3 regions of the Paenarthrobacter sp. YJN-D genome follow, and region 3 is predicted to be linked to each of the others. Evidence: riboswitches for the same ligand, from Rfam matches in the RefSeq annotation. Region 3 holds a riboswitch; each other region holds the start of a gene.
The links. A riboswitch is a leader RNA that binds a small molecule or an ion and turns the genes downstream of it on or off. The one in region 3 is predicted to bind S-adenosylmethionine.
Positions count from the first base shown of each region.

Region 1: it holds a riboswitch for S-adenosylmethionine, as region 3 does, so the genes downstream of both, HMI60_RS17665 (DUF1737 domain-containing protein) here and HMI60_RS09185 (hypothetical protein) in region 3, are expected to answer to the same signal.
Region 2: it holds a riboswitch for S-adenosylmethionine, as region 3 does, so the genes downstream of both, HMI60_RS11115 (homoserine O-acetyltransferase) here and HMI60_RS09185 (hypothetical protein) in region 3, are expected to answer to the same signal.

Region 1 is NZ_CP053549.1:3,808,535-3,813,259, reverse strand. Features, by position in the region: gene HMI60_RS17680 (hypothetical protein) at 1-1, opposite strand, end outside; gene HMI60_RS17675 (O-succinylhomoserine sulfhydrylase) at 12-1,220, opposite strand; gene HMI60_RS17670 (rhodanese-like domain-containing protein) at 1,221-1,631, opposite strand; gene HMI60_RS17665 (DUF1737 domain-containing protein) at 1,628-1,891, opposite strand; SAM riboswitch class IV at 1,905-2,016, opposite strand; gene HMI60_RS17660 (NtaA/DmoA family FMN-dependent monooxygenase) at 2,172-3,500, shown strand; gene HMI60_RS17655 (aromatic amino acid ammonia-lyase) at 3,500-4,725, shown strand, end outside.
Region 2 is NZ_CP053549.1:2,394,827-2,399,551, forward strand. Features, by position in the region: gene HMI60_RS11105 (VOC family protein) at 1-575, opposite strand, end outside; partial or broken gene HMI60_RS11110 (bifunctional o-acetylhomoserine/o-acetylserine sulfhydrylase) at 770-2,107, shown strand; SAM riboswitch class IV at 2,292-2,409, shown strand; gene HMI60_RS11115 (homoserine O-acetyltransferase) at 2,424-3,545, shown strand; gene HMI60_RS11120 (hypothetical protein) at 3,589-4,038, opposite strand; gene HMI60_RS11125 (winged helix DNA-binding domain-containing protein) at 4,084-4,725, opposite strand, start outside.
Region 3 is NZ_CP053549.1:1,941,104-1,945,828, reverse strand. Features, by position in the region: gene HMI60_RS09195 (helix-turn-helix domain-containing protein) at 1-563, opposite strand, end outside; gene HMI60_RS09190 (sodium:solute symporter) at 844-2,379, shown strand; SAM riboswitch class IV at 2,489-2,608, shown strand; gene HMI60_RS09185 (hypothetical protein) at 2,625-2,924, shown strand; gene HMI60_RS09180 (hypothetical protein) at 2,921-3,112, opposite strand; gene HMI60_RS09175 (VIT1/CCC1 transporter family protein) at 3,351-4,514, shown strand; gene HMI60_RS09170 (matrixin family metalloprotease) at 4,601-4,725, shown strand, end outside.

The sequences.
Region 1 (4,725 bases), 1.9 Mb from region 3:
TGCCAGCAAGGTTAGACCTGTTTGAGGGCCTTCTCCAGATCCAGGATGAGATCGTCCACGTCCTCCAGCCCCACCGACAAGCGCACCACGCCATCGGACAGCCCGATCGCCGCCCGGCCCTCCGGACCCATGGCCCGGTGGGTGGTGGTGGCAGGGTGGGTGATCAGCGACTTGGAGTCACCAAGGTTGTTGGAGATGTCGATGACACGCAATCCATCAAGCAGCGCGAACGCGGCTTCTTTCGCGGAGCGGCCAGCGGACGGCGAGAGCTCGAACGTGAGCACTGTGCCGCCGGCTTTCATCTGCTTCGCGGCGAGCTCGTACTGCGGGTGCGACTTCAGCAAGGGGTACTTGACCCAGCTGATGGCGGGTTGCTGCTCCAACCATTCCGCGATCTTCAGGGCCGATGCCGAGCTGTGGTTGACTCGGAGCCCGATGGTTTCCAGGCCCTTGGTCAACACCCAGGCGTTGAAAGCCGAAAGCGATGGCCCCGTGTGGCGCATGAGCTGCTTCACCGGTCCATCGATGAACTCCTTGGTGCCCAGGATCGCGCCACCGAGGACGCGTCCCTGGCCGTCGATGTGCTTGGTGCCTGAGTACACAATCACGTCGGCGCCCAGCTCGCCACAGCGCTGCAGCAGGGGAGTGGCAAAGACGTTGTCGACGACGACAGTCGCCCCAGCGGCATGCGCCAGTTCGCTGACGGCCTGGATGTCCACGATCTCCTGCATCGGGTTGGACGGTGACTCGAAGAAGACGGCGGTGGTCGGCTCGGAGAGAGCCTCACGCCACTGGTCAAGGTCCGGTCCGTCCACAAACACCGTCTCCACGCCCCAGCGCGGAAGGATCTCGTTGAGGATCACGAAGCAGGAGCCGAAGAGGGAACGGGCAGCAACCACGCGGTCACCGGCAGCCAGCAGGGCACCCAGTGCGGTGAACACGGCGGACATGCCGGACGCCGTCGCGAAGCAAGCCTCGGTACCTTCGAGGAGGCGCAGCCGCTCCTGGAAGGTGGCCACGGACGGGTTGCCGTAGCGGGAGTAGACGAAGCGTTCGTCCTCGCCGGTGAAGGCGCGTTCTGCCGCGGCGGCGGATTCGTAAACGAAGCCGGAGTTCAGGAAGACGGGTTCGGCCGTTTCTTGGAAGTTGGTACGGTCAAGTCCACCGCGAACGGCCTGGGTGTCGGGGCTCCAGCCGGCGGCGTCAGGATTGAAAGTCACTTACTCGGTCCCCAGATTCGTTGGCAGGCCACGGTTCTTCCAACCATTGACGGTGCGTTCGCCGTAACGGTCGGGTTCGCCTTCAAAGCCTTCAAGGACGTTGTAGGCGGTGAATCCTGCCTGCGTGGCGGCGATGGCGGCGGCGATGGAGCGCTGGCCGGAGCGGCAGATGAAGACGAGCTCCACGCCGTCGTCCTCGGGTGCCTGTTGTTGCAGGTCCTCGATGAAGCGGGAGTTCGGGATGCCGCCGGCGAGGTTCCACTGGATGAACAGGGGATCGTTCTCGGTGGCTTTCGTGTCGGGGATTCCGATGTGGGCCCATTCGCCCTCGGTGCGGACGTCCACCAGGATGGCGCCCTGTTCAAGCTTGGCCCACGCGTCCTGCGGGGTCAGGTCACCTGCGTAGCTCATGCGTGGCCCTCGAATGCTTCTTCGTCGTCGGTATCCAGTTCATCAACGGCGTTGGCGACTGCGGCATCGGCGCTGGCAATCGCGGCGGGCAGGACGACGGCCTGCGCGACGATCACGTCGGTTCCGTTGAACGTGGCGGCGGGGCTGCCGTGCAGTACGTACCCATCCGCCAGGGCGTTGGTGATCCGCTCACAAAAGTCGCGGGTATCCGGGCCTGTTATCAGGCGGTAAGAGAGTTTTTCTTCAGTGGGTTCAGGCATTGCTGGTGCTCCTCAGTCACGCTTGCAGTTCGAGTTGTCGATACGCCGAGTAGTCACCTGAGGCACCCCGCCGGAGAGAGGGTTGCCGACCAGCAAGTCAGGGCTTTGCGCTGGTTCTCATTACTCAAGAAAAACGTAGCATTCACGACGACGGCCCGCACGGCGGCCGTCGTCATGTTGCGTAACCGGGCGGTACTGGAGTACGGGTCCAATTAAGACGTCCCGGGAGCATAATTGACGCAGTACGACCCCCTGTAACTTCGTATGAAATCAGGTCGCGGTGAACGGACAGAGCAGTTCTACACTCAAGCCCATGCTGCATTTTGGTTGGTTTGTGGGGCACGGTTTCGGGGTGCAGGGCTGGGGCACTCCGGGCTACAGCCTGGGGTACGACTGGAAGAAACCGGCCCTGTACCAGGAAGCCGTGCGCGCTTTCGAGCTGTCCGGGCTGGACCTGTTCATCATCGAGGATTCCCTGACCGTCCCGGACACCTATGGCGGTACTGCCGAGGTTTCGCTGGCCCATGCTTCCTTTGCGCCGAAACACGATCCTTTGGCGTTGGTCCCGTACTTGCTTTCCGCCACGGAGCACCTGGGGATCGTTCCCACGGTCAGCGCTTCCTTCTACCCGCCCTTCACCGCGGCCCGGCTCCTCGCTACCCTGCAGCACTTCTCCGAGGGGCAGCTCGGATGGAATGTGGTCACCTCGGGCAGCGATCTCGCCGCGCAGAACTACGGCTTGGACCAGCAGATCGAACATGACCTCCGGTACGAAAAAGCGGAGGAATTCGTCGACGTCGTCAGGCGGCTTTGGCGTAGCTGGGAGGCCGACGCTGTACTTGAGGACGTTTCAGCCGGGGTGTTTGCGGACCATACCAAAGTGCATCCGATCAACCACGACGGCGACTTCTTCAAGGTCCGTGGGCCGTTGAACACGGCACCGTTGCCCGAGGAACCCGTGCTTGTCCAAGCTGGCGCCTCTCCGCGGGGCAAAGCGTTTGCCGGCGGTCACGCGGATGTGGCAATTGCGCTCGCCCGCGGCGTTGACGGTATGAAGGCCTACCGGGATTCGATCCGGGCCGAGGCGGCGAAAGCCGGGCGGAATCCCGACGACGTGAAGGTGCTTTTCGTGCTGAAGCCCACCGTGGTGGGTTCCACAGCCGAGGCCGAGGAGCTACGGGCGCAGCGCCGGGAATTGACGCAGCGTGACATCGACAGCCAGCTCAACTCCATCTCCTACCTGTCCGTGATCGACTTTAAAAAGTTCGACCTCGATGCCCCGCTTCCGGAGTTGAGCACCAACAGCAACCAGGGCACGTTGGAGCACTTCGCCAAGGCTGCCCCTCCCGGGTCCACTCTGCGTGAAATCCTGCAGGCACGCAGCGGTGGTGCCGGGGATTCGATCATCGGCACGGTGGGAGAAATTGCGGATTATCTGGAGGAGACCGGCGCGGCCGTAGGGGGCGACGGCTTCCTGTTCTCCGGCTTTGTTGATCCGGTGACCGTGCACGGTGTGCTGGACAAGCTGACCCCGGAACTCCGCCGCCGCGGCCTGTTGAGGAAGAGTTACGGCAACGGCGGATTCCGCCAAAACCTGCTGGATTTCTAATGGGCATTTTCACCATCGGGACGGGCCCCATCTCCGCGTTGGCTGTGGCGGAAGCGGCTGCGGATCCGACGTTTCACGTGGAACTCAACCAAGAAGCGTTGAATTTGATCGGACGGGGAAGGGAGATCGTGGAGCAGGCGGCCGCTTCCGGCCAACGGGTCTACGGCCTGAATACCCTTCTAGGGTCAGGCCGGGACACTGCTGTGGAGGAGAAGTCCCTCCTCGCCTACCAGGTGCAGGTCATCAGGTATCACAACAGCGGCGTAGGCCCGTATCTGGATCGTGCCGCAGCGCGCGCAGTGATCCTGGCCCGGCTTGTCGGGTTCAGCCGGGGCGGATCCGGGGTTCGTGCCGGGACCGCCGGGTTCTATGCCGAACTGCTCAACCGCGGCGTCTACCCCGCCATCCCGCGCGAAGGGTCCGTGGGTTCCTCCGACCTGACCCAGCTGGCCGCCGTCGCTGCCGTAGCCCTGGGCGAGGGAGAAGCGTTCGACGCCTCCGGCATGCTGGTGCCCGGCGCCAAAGCCCTCGCGGACGCCGGTCTGCAAGCCCTGCAACCTGCTGCCGGAGAGGCCTTGGCCCTGGTGAGCGCCAATGCCTACTCCGTGGGCGCGGGAGCCCTCGCCTTGGTGCGCCTGCAGCACCTGGCCCGGCTCGCCGACGTCGCGCTTTCATTGTCGCTGGAGGCGATCGCAAGGTACGACGGCGGCGGAAACCTCAGTCCCTTTTCGCCGGCCATCCAAGCGGCCAAGGCGGTTGACGGCCAGCGGGACTCGGCCGCCGCTGTTCGACGGCTTCTCAGCGGTGGCTGGCTGGAGGATGTCCGCAGGGAAGCGTCGGTACAGGACGCGTTGTCCTTCCGGGCTGCACCGCAGACCCACGGGGCGTTCCGGTTCTTGGTGGCGCAGTTGCGTTCGGGCCTGGAAGTGGAGCTGAACGGCCGGGGAGACAACCCGTTGGTCGATGTGGAGTCGGGAACGATGGTGTCCGGCGGGAACTTCCAACCCATGCAGCTGGCGTTGTCCTTCGAAAGCCTGCGGTTGGGATTGGCGCACGTGGGGATTTCCAGCGAGCGGCGGATCGCCAAGCTGTATCCACCGCAGCGGGCCATCCGGGCGAGGCACCTGGCAGCGGCGTCCTCCGCGCCCGGTGCGGCGTCTGCCTTGATCCAGGAGGAGCTGCCCGGGCTGCTCTGGTATTCCGCGGCCGGACTGTTGGCCGAACT
Region 2 (4,725 bases), 450 kb from region 3:
GGTGCTATCCACTGGACCGCGACGTCCTCGAGAGGCTTCTCCACTGGCTCGCCCAGCCATTCGGTCACGCGTTCGGCGGAACCCGCGATCGTGAGGCTGGACATCTTCACATCGCTCTCGTACACCTTGGACGGGTGAAGTGAGGGGTCGCCCTCCCACTTGAGCAGGTACGGCACCTGGGGATCGGCGATCAAGCCGAGGATGCCGATCTGCTGCCACACCAGTTCGCGGCCGTCAGGGAACTTGCGGTTGCCCGGGACTGCTGCGCGGCCGAGGCGTTCCTCAAACGGGGCGAGGTCGTCAACTGCCACGCACCAGCCCATCCAACCGCCGCCGGCGGCTGAGCGTGCACGGACAGCTTGGCCGAAGGGTGCTTTGTCGGAAGCAGGGTGGTCCAGGACCTCCACGACTTCCAGGTACTTGTTATCCGCAAGGGGAATGATCATGTTCCGGGTGCCGAAGCGCGGGTGCACTCCGCCCCGGACTGCGTCCACTCCCAGAGCCGCGGAAATTCGTTCGGTAGTGGCCAAGAGGCCATCTCGTTCACAGGCGTAAGAGACGTGATCCATGCGCATGGCTTCATCTTGGCACTTTGTGATCGGTGTCTCAGCTAAGCCAACCCTAACTAAGGTGGGATCTCGCGACGGGCGTCATGGAAGGTCGCAAAAGAGCCCATATATTCTGCTGGCGTCACAAAGCTGTCCAAGGACCCGGACACTTCCTAGACTGGCCGCAGCTTCCTTCCCACAGCTATTCCGCCGACCACACGCGCCACGAACAGGAGAACTCCATGTCCCAAGGATGGTCTTTCGAAACCCGCCAGATCCACGCAGGCCAAGAGCCGGATGCCGCCACGGGCGCGCGTTCGTTGCCGATCTACCAGACAACGTCGTTCGTTTTCCCGAGTGCTGAAAGCGCGGCCAACCGCTTTGCCCTGGCCGAACTGGCTCCGATCTACACCCGGATCGGCAACCCCACGCAGGACGCCGTGGAACAGCGCGTCGCGAGCCTCGAAGGCGGTCTGGGTGCACTGCTGCTCAGTTCGGGCCAGGCAGCCGAGACCTTTGCCATCCTGAACATCGCCGAGGCCGGCGACCACGTCGTCGCGAGCCCCAGCCTCTACGGCGGCACGTACAACCTGCTGGCCCACACGCTGAAGAAGTTCGGCATCTCCGTGACTTTCGTCGAGGACCCGGACAACCTCGAGCAGTGGCGTGCGGCCGTCCAGGCGAACACCAAGCTGTTCTTTGGTGAAGTCGTCTCGAACCCACGCCAGGACGTGCTGGATATCGAAGGCGTCGCCGGTGTCGCGCACGAGGCAGGCGTGCCTCTCATCGTCGACAACACCCTCTCCACGCCGTTCCTCATCCGGCCCATCGAGTGGGGCGCGGACATTGTGGTCCACTCCGCAACCAAGTACCTCGGCGGACACGGTTCGGCGATCGCAGGCGTGATCGTGGACTCGGGCAACTTCGACTTCGGCAAAGACCCGGAGCGGTTCCCCGGCTTCAACACCCCGGACCCCAGTTACAACGGCTTGGTTTACGCCCGCGACCTGGGCAAGGACGGAGCGCTCGGAGCCAACCTTTCCTACATCCTGAAGGCCCGTGTCCAGCTCCTTCGCGACCTCGGCTCGGCCGTGTCGCCGTTCAACGCGTTCCTCATCGCGCAGGGCCTGGAAACCTTGAGCCTGCGGGTGGAGCGCCACGTCGCCAACGCCACCAAGGTGGCCGAGTGGCTGGAAGCGCATGACGACGTCGAATCGGTCGCCTATGCGGGCCTGCCGTCCAGCCCCTGGTACGAGCGGGGCCGCAAGTACGGACCCCAGGGCACGGGAGCCATCGTGGCCTTCAACATCAAGGGTGGCGTAGAGGCCGGCAAGCGCTTCGTGGACGGTCTGGAGCTGCACTCCCACGTCGCCAACATCGGTGACGTCCGCTCCCTGGTCATCCACCCGGCGTCGACCACGCACAGCCAGCTGACGGTCGAGCAGCAGGTAGCCGCCGGCGTCAACCCGGGCCTGGTCCGCTTGTCCGTGGGCATTGAGCACATCGATGACATCATTGCCGACCTCGAAGCCGGCTTCCGCGCGGCCAAGGGCGCCTGAGCCTGCCCTCCACGTCTGCAGCTGACGCACCTGGCTGACGGACCCGGGGCGCCGTCCACATCGACGATTATTCGCCGGACGGCACCCCGGAGTGCTCTTTCGTGAATGAAGCTGCCCTTGAACGTCACACTGGTGTCACATTCTTCGCCATAACGGTGGTGTCTTTCCTAGACTCTACGTATTAGGTCATGAGTGCCAGCAGATAGCCCCGGCTTGCTGGCCGGCAACCCTCCTTCCGCGGTGGGGTGCCCCGGGTGAAGACCTGGCCTGTTCGCACGCAAGGCGACGGGCAAGCGCGAAGTTAGGTGTCAAAGGAATGACCATCACTGCTACAGCACTTCCCAAATCCGGAGAAGAAGACGGAACCGTCAAGTACGCGGGCATAGGGCCGCTGGCGCTCGAAGCCGGCGGTCACCTCCCCAACGTCGTGTTGGCGTACGAAACCTGGGGACGACTCAACGCCGACGCGTCCAATGCCGTGCTCATCCAGCATGCGCTGACGGGCAGCACCCACGTTGCCCGCGGAGCCACGGACGAGGAAGGGTGGTGGGAGCAGTTGGTGGGTCCGGGCGCCACCATCGACACCAACAGGTTCTTCGTTGTCTCCATCAATATCGTGGGTGGCTGCTATGGCAGCACCGGCCCGTCCTCCGATGCGCCGGACGGCAAGCCGTGGGGTTCGCGGTTCCCCCTGGTTACTCTTCGCGACAGCACGGTTGCTGAGGCCCGTTTGGCGGATCTCTTGGGGATTGAATCCTGGCACGCGGTCCTGGGCGGCTCGATGGGTGGGGCCAGGGCCCTCGAATGGGCTGTCACGTTTCCGGAGAGGGTCAACCGCTGCGCCGTCATTTCGGTGGGAGCCTACAGCACCGCCGAGCAGATTGCCTTTGCGCAGGCCCAAACCCTGGCCATCCGGCAGGACCCGCACTTCAACAATGGGGACTACTACGGCGGTCCGGCCCCGGAACACGGACTTGCCCTGGCCCGCCGGATTGCGCACATCACGTACCGTTCCGCCCTGGAACTGGATCTCCGCTTCGGCAGGGAAGCCCAACATCAGGAAACGCCGCTCTCCGCAGCAGTCCTGGGGGAGCGTGGTCGCTACCAGGTGGAAAGCTACTTGGACCACCAGGGGACAAAGCTTGTGCGGCGGTTCGATGCCAACAGCTATATCGCCATCACCGAAGCGTTGATGTCTCACGACATCAGGCGGGGACGGGGCACACTGCAGGAAGCACTTTCTCGTGCCACCGCCGAGTTCTTTGTTGCTGCTGTGGACACGGACAGGCTGTACTTCCCGGCCCAGTCCAAGGAGCTGGCGGCAGCACTGCCGGGGAATGTTCCGGTCCACACCATCCAGGCGCCGATCGGCCACGATGGCTTCCTCACGGAAATCGGCCAATTGTCGGAGCAGCTTCGCGGGGCGTTCTTCGCCTGACCGTGAGGAGCCTGTTCGTAGAGTTGCCTGTTTGTGGACGTGCCTAGCCGTTCATGATCTCCCCGCGCTGCTTCATGTAGTCCTCCATGGCGATCTGGCCATTGGTGAACTTCGCATCCAGTTCAGCCAGCTTTCGGGCGCGGTAGCCCTGGGGCTCGGAACCGGCAATGGGAAACGGCGCGGGAGCGGGCTGTCCGGCCCGGTAGGAATCGCTTGGGTAGGAACCGCTTGGGTAGGAGGCGTTCGACGGCGGCGCGACCTGCGGAGCCTCGTCTGCAGGGCGGATGACTGCCGGCCCTGACGGGTAGCCCGGGTAATTCTGTTGCGGGTAGTCCTGCGGCGGGTAATTTTGTGGTGGGAAACCCTGTTGAGGATAATCCTGACCACGAAAATTCCCGTTCTGCAGGCGGCGGGCCTTGGACCGGTTGTACATGCGGATTCCCATGGGAATCAGCCACGAGCAGACGATGATCCAGAAGATCAGATTGTTCACAGTGCAGGCCTCCTAGGTCTTAACCCCAGCTTAGCCCTGTGCCCATCACAGCAGCTTGGCCTCCATGCCCAGGAAAATCCCGTAGCGTTCCGCTTCGGCTTCCAGGGCCATCTGCTCTTCCTTGGTTGCCGGCTTGTCCATCCGGACCTCGAGCCCGCACATGCCCCCTGCGAAGCTGTGCCGCCACCATCCGGCCAGCCTGCCGTCCACGAGGACTACATGCATGGGGCCGTTGTCCTCAGGCAAGTACGGTGCGGTACCGCCCAGGTAGTGGCGGGATTGCGAGTACCCCATCACGTATTCGTCGAAGCATTGGATGAGGTCGACGCGGGGGAGCACGGAACCGGCCGCTGGACCGGCAGGAGCCTCCAGGGCTTCTGCGTCAGCCGAGGCGACGTAAAAGTCCAGGTCATCGAAGGAGACCCGGGCCAACGTTCCCGGTGATAATTCCGCGGCGACGTTGAGTCCCAACGTGACGTCTTTCATGGTCAGCCCGGACCATGCGGAACAGTCCTTCACGGTAGCCGGTCCGCGACTGCTGAAATACCGCAGGGCCATCTGCCCCAGGGCGTGTTCCCGGTCCGCTCCGCTGAGTGGCCTGGAAAACGGAGCGGTGACGCGTTCGGAGAACAAAGCGTAGGTCTGCTTCAGGGCTCCTCCAGCCGAACGAACCGGAGCGCCGCTCAC
Region 3 (4,725 bases):
GCGGGCACCAGCACCCAGAGCACTTCCACGGTTTCGTCCGTCGGGTTGATCCACGTGTGCGGTTCGCGGCCCGGGAAGGAGAGGGTGTCCCCTTCCTCAAGGTCGTATTCTTCGTTGGTCAGGATGAGCTTGATGCGGCCCTTGACCACATGCAGCACGTCCACGTCGCAGTCCACCGCGTAAAGCTCGTTTTCGCCGCGCCCGCGGGGCTCGATGGTGGCTTGGAGTATCTGCAGGCGCCGCTCGGAACGTGCGGTCAGCAGGCGTTCCACAATGCCTTGGCCGCCCAGCGAGATCCTGGGGCCGTCGTCGCGACGTGTCAGATGGGTCTCCGGCGCGGCGAACAAGTCGCCGACGGAGACGGACAGAACCTGGCAGAGGGTCACCAAGGAAGCCACCGACGGCGATGTCAGGTCGCGCTCCACGCGGCTCAGGAAGCCTTTGGTCAACCCGGTGGCGTCCGCAACCTGCTCGATGGTGAGGCGCTGCGCTTGCCGGGCTGCGCGGATTCTGGAACCGATGGCAACGGGAACATTGCTCGGTTCAACGGGTAGAGCCTTCATTCACGAACCTTTCAGGCCTGTCATGTGGCCCTGTCATTGGAGCAATAGTAGCCGGGAGGCACGCCAACAGGGCCACTGCGGGCGTAACCAAGTCCAAAGGATCTTGACTGTTACTCCGATCACAACATATCCTCATAGGCAACAAGTGTTGTCTGTGAGGCACACAACACATCCCCAAGCTCCAAACCCAAATCTCCAATCATCCGCACAGAGACTTCGACGCATCGCAGGAGTATCGTCGAAAACCCCAACCTCCGTGCATCAGCTCCAAGGACCGTTCATGGAATCTTCGGCTAGTAATATCGCAATCGTGGTGGTGTACCTGCTCGCCATGCTGGCCTTCGGCTGGTGGGGCAAGTCCCGCACAAAGAACAACAGCGACTTCCTGGTGGCCGGCCGCCGCCTGGGACCCTTCCTCTACACAGGCACCATGGCCGCCGTGGTCCTCGGTGGCGCATCCACCGTGGGCGGCGTGGGCCTCGGCTACAAGTTCGGCATCTCCGGCATGTGGCTCGTGGTGGCCATCGGCTCCGGCGTGCTGCTCCTTAGCCTCCTGTTCGCCGGCACCATCCAGCGGTTGAAGATCTACACGGTCTCCCAAATGCTGAGCCTGCGATACGGCAGCAAAGCCACCCAGACATCCGGAATCGTGATGTTGGCTTACACCCTCATGCTCTGCGCCACGTCCACCGGCGCCTACGCCACCATCTTCGTGGTGCTCTTCGACTGGGAACGCTGGTTGGCAATCGCCGTCGGCGGCGCCATCGTGCTGGTCTACTCCACCATCGGCGGCATGTGGTCCATCACCTTGGCAGACCAGGTGCAGTTCCTCATCAAGACCGTAGGCATTTTCTTCCTGATGCTGCCGTTCGTCCTGAACGCAGCCGGCGGAATGGACGGCATCCGTGAGCGCCTTGACGCCAGCTTCTTCCAGATCGACGGCATCGGCGTCCAGACAATCATCACTTACTTCGTGGTCTACACCCTCGGCCTCCTGATCGGCCAGGACATCTGGCAGCGCGTCTTCACCGCCAAGACCGCCACCGTTGCACGCTGGGGCGGAGCTACCGCCGGTGTTTACTGCATCCTCTACGGCATCGCCGGCGCACTGATCGGCCTGGCTGCCCGCGTCGCCCTCCCGGACATCGATGTCGCCAACCTCGGCAAGGACGTTGTCTACGCAGAGGTGGCAACCCACATCCTGCCCGTCGGCATCGGCGGACTGGTGATGGCCGCGGCTGTGGCTGCGATGATGTCCACCGCTTCGGGCGCCCTGATCGCCGCCGCTACGGTGGCCCGCGCAGACGTTGTCCCGTTCGTGGCCAGCTGGTTCGGCAAGACGATCAACACCGACGACACGGAAAACCCCGAGCACGACGTCAAGGCTAACCGCTACTGGGTCCTGGGCCTGGGCATCGTTGCCGTCCTGATTTCCATGGCAGCGCAGGACGTCGTTGTTGCCCTGACCATCGCCTACGACATCCTGGTGGGCGGACTCCTGGTCGCCATTCTCGGCGGCCTGGTCTGGAAGCGCGGAACGGGCATCGCGGCTGCATGGTCCATGGCAGTCGGCTCAGTTCTGACACTGGCCCTGCTCATCATGTACGCGGTTGGTGTCATCCCGAGCGAAGACGGCGTCTACGCCAACGAGCCCATCTACTGGGGCCTCGGTGCTTCCCTGGTGGTTTACGTCGTGGTCTCCCTGCTGACTCCGCCCACGGACGCAGCCGTCCGCGAGGCCTGGGACAAGCGCGTAGCCGGCGCCATCTCCGAGGAACTGCCGCCGGAAGTCCACCCGGTGGGCAGCAGCAAGTAACCAGGCAATACCCGACGGCGGTGCCGCCCCTTCGCGGGGGCGGCACCGCCGTCGTTTTGTTCCCGGCAAAAGGGCCTTCACAACCGCAGGTGCGGTACTGTTGTCCCAGCTTCAAGAGATGTGGCGCCAAGCTCCGACTGGCCATGCACCAACCCCATGTTCACGGGTGGTTCGGATGAGGAAGCGGCCCGTCCCGGACCTGAGACAACCGAGCGGGCAAGAGCACTCTCCACAGGAGCAGCACCTTGCCGTATCAGAGCGATGCCAGCCACGCCCACAACACCACCGGCCCAACCGAAGCCCGGAACGTCACGGTGATTCCCGCCGTCGACCTTTACCTGGGCACGGTCACCATAGTGGCCAGGAACGAAACCCTGTTCTTCCGGCATCCCCATCCGCAGCAGATCGCCAGAGCGCTGGCCCAGGCCGTCCGGCCCTCAACGTGGTGCGAGGCGTCCCGGACCCTGACGGTTACTGTGGCCGCGACAGGAAAACGGGATGGCCAGCCGCGCCTGTTCGCCCTCGGCAGCCGGGACGAGGACTAGATTTCCTCTTCCTCCCCACGGAATTCCTCGGTCTCATCGATCGGCACCACCCGTTCGTCGTCCTCGGGGGCGTCCACTTCCTCAACCCAGGGCTCGTCCACTTCCTGGTCTTCGGCGTAGTCGTAGGCCGGGTCCGACTCGATGGTGGTGCGTTCCGGGTACTTGGCGTGTGATTCGGTGGTGTCCATGGTGCAACCTCCGTCCCGTGGGCCTGTAAGAGCCCGCTAACCGAGTGCGGGGAGGCTCCCCGCCCCTGTCCTTCCATCTGAGCACCGGCCAAAGCGAGGGTCAAGCAGAGCCGGAAATTACGGTGCACCGAACATTCCAGCTAAGGAATACCAGCCAAAAAACCCTGCAAATAAGCGGTAGTGTGGGGCGTGCAATGGGGCCGCAACTACCCCACCCAGCACAGGAGATAAAGTGCAGATGCACCAGGAATCCCACAGTTCGTCGAGCCCCGCTCCGGACCCCGCAATCGAACCCGCAGCCCTCCACCACACCGCAGAACCGGCAGCACCCACTGCGTCGGACATCAGGCGTTGGCGGCAGTACCTTGCCGATGAACGCGCCGAGGCTGCGGTCTACCGCGAACTCGCCCAGCGCCGCGACGGCGAGGAACGGCAGATCCTGCTGGCTCTGGCCGAAGCCGAAGGGCGTCATGAAGCGCACTGGCTCAAACTCCTGGGTGAGCACGCAGGCATGCCCAAGGCAGCTTCCGCCCGCAGCCAGTTCCTGGGGTTCCTGGCCCGCAACTTCGGTTCGGTCTTCGTCCTGGCCCTGGCGCAACGTGCAGAGGGCCGCTCCCCCTACGGAACCGAGCCGGCCGCCACCCCCGCGATGGTGGCCGATGAACAAATCCACGAGGAAGTAGTCCGGGGCCTGGCGACCCGTGGACGCAACCGGCTCTCGGGTACCTTCCGTGCTGCAGTTTTCGGCGCCAACGACGGTTTGGTGAGCAACCTGTCGCTGGTCATGGGCATGGCCGCGACGGGTGTACCGAGTTCCGTGGTCCTCATGAGCGGCGTTGCAGGGCTCCTGGCTGGCGCACTGTCCATGGGTGCCGGCGAATACGTCTCCGTCCGCTCGCAACGCGAACTGCTCAATGCCACCCTCCCCACCCAGGCCACCCTGACCGCAGCCCCGTCGCTGGACATCGACCACAACGAGCTGGTCCTCGTGTACCTGGCACGCGGCATGACCCGCGAAGCCGCCGAGCACCGGGCAGCCGAGCGCATGGGATTGTTCAGCTGCGACTGCGATCCCAGCCTCTCCCTGCAGCCCGAGAAGCCGGTGGCCGATGAGCATGAATCGGTGGGTTCGGCGTGGGGCGCGGCGCTGTCCAGTTTCTGCTTCTTCGCCTCGGGAGCCATCGTTCCGATCCTGCCCTTCCTTTTCGGGATGACGGGTATGGCCGCGCTCCTGGTGGCCGGAGTCCTGGTGGGCATCGCGCTGCTGGCGACAGGCGCCGTCGTGGGTTTGCTGTCCGGTACGTCGCCGCTCAGCCGCGGCCTGCGGCAACTGGCCATCGGGCTGGGAGCAGCTGCTGCCACCTACGGTCTCGGTTTGCTGTTCGGCGCGGCGATCGTCTGAGTTTGGACTGCTCCCCCGGCAGACCGTAATGTTGGTTCGTCCTCCGCGCTGCCCCGCGTGACCAAGGGCCTGAGGAATGGAGAACCGTGGACTGGGAGCGGGAAGCTACGCACGTGCCGAAGCACCGGCGATCGGGAACAACCCAGCGCGTTCTGCTCGGCCTGCTGATGGCATTCATCGCGGCGACGGTCGCTGTGCTGGTGTCCTGGTT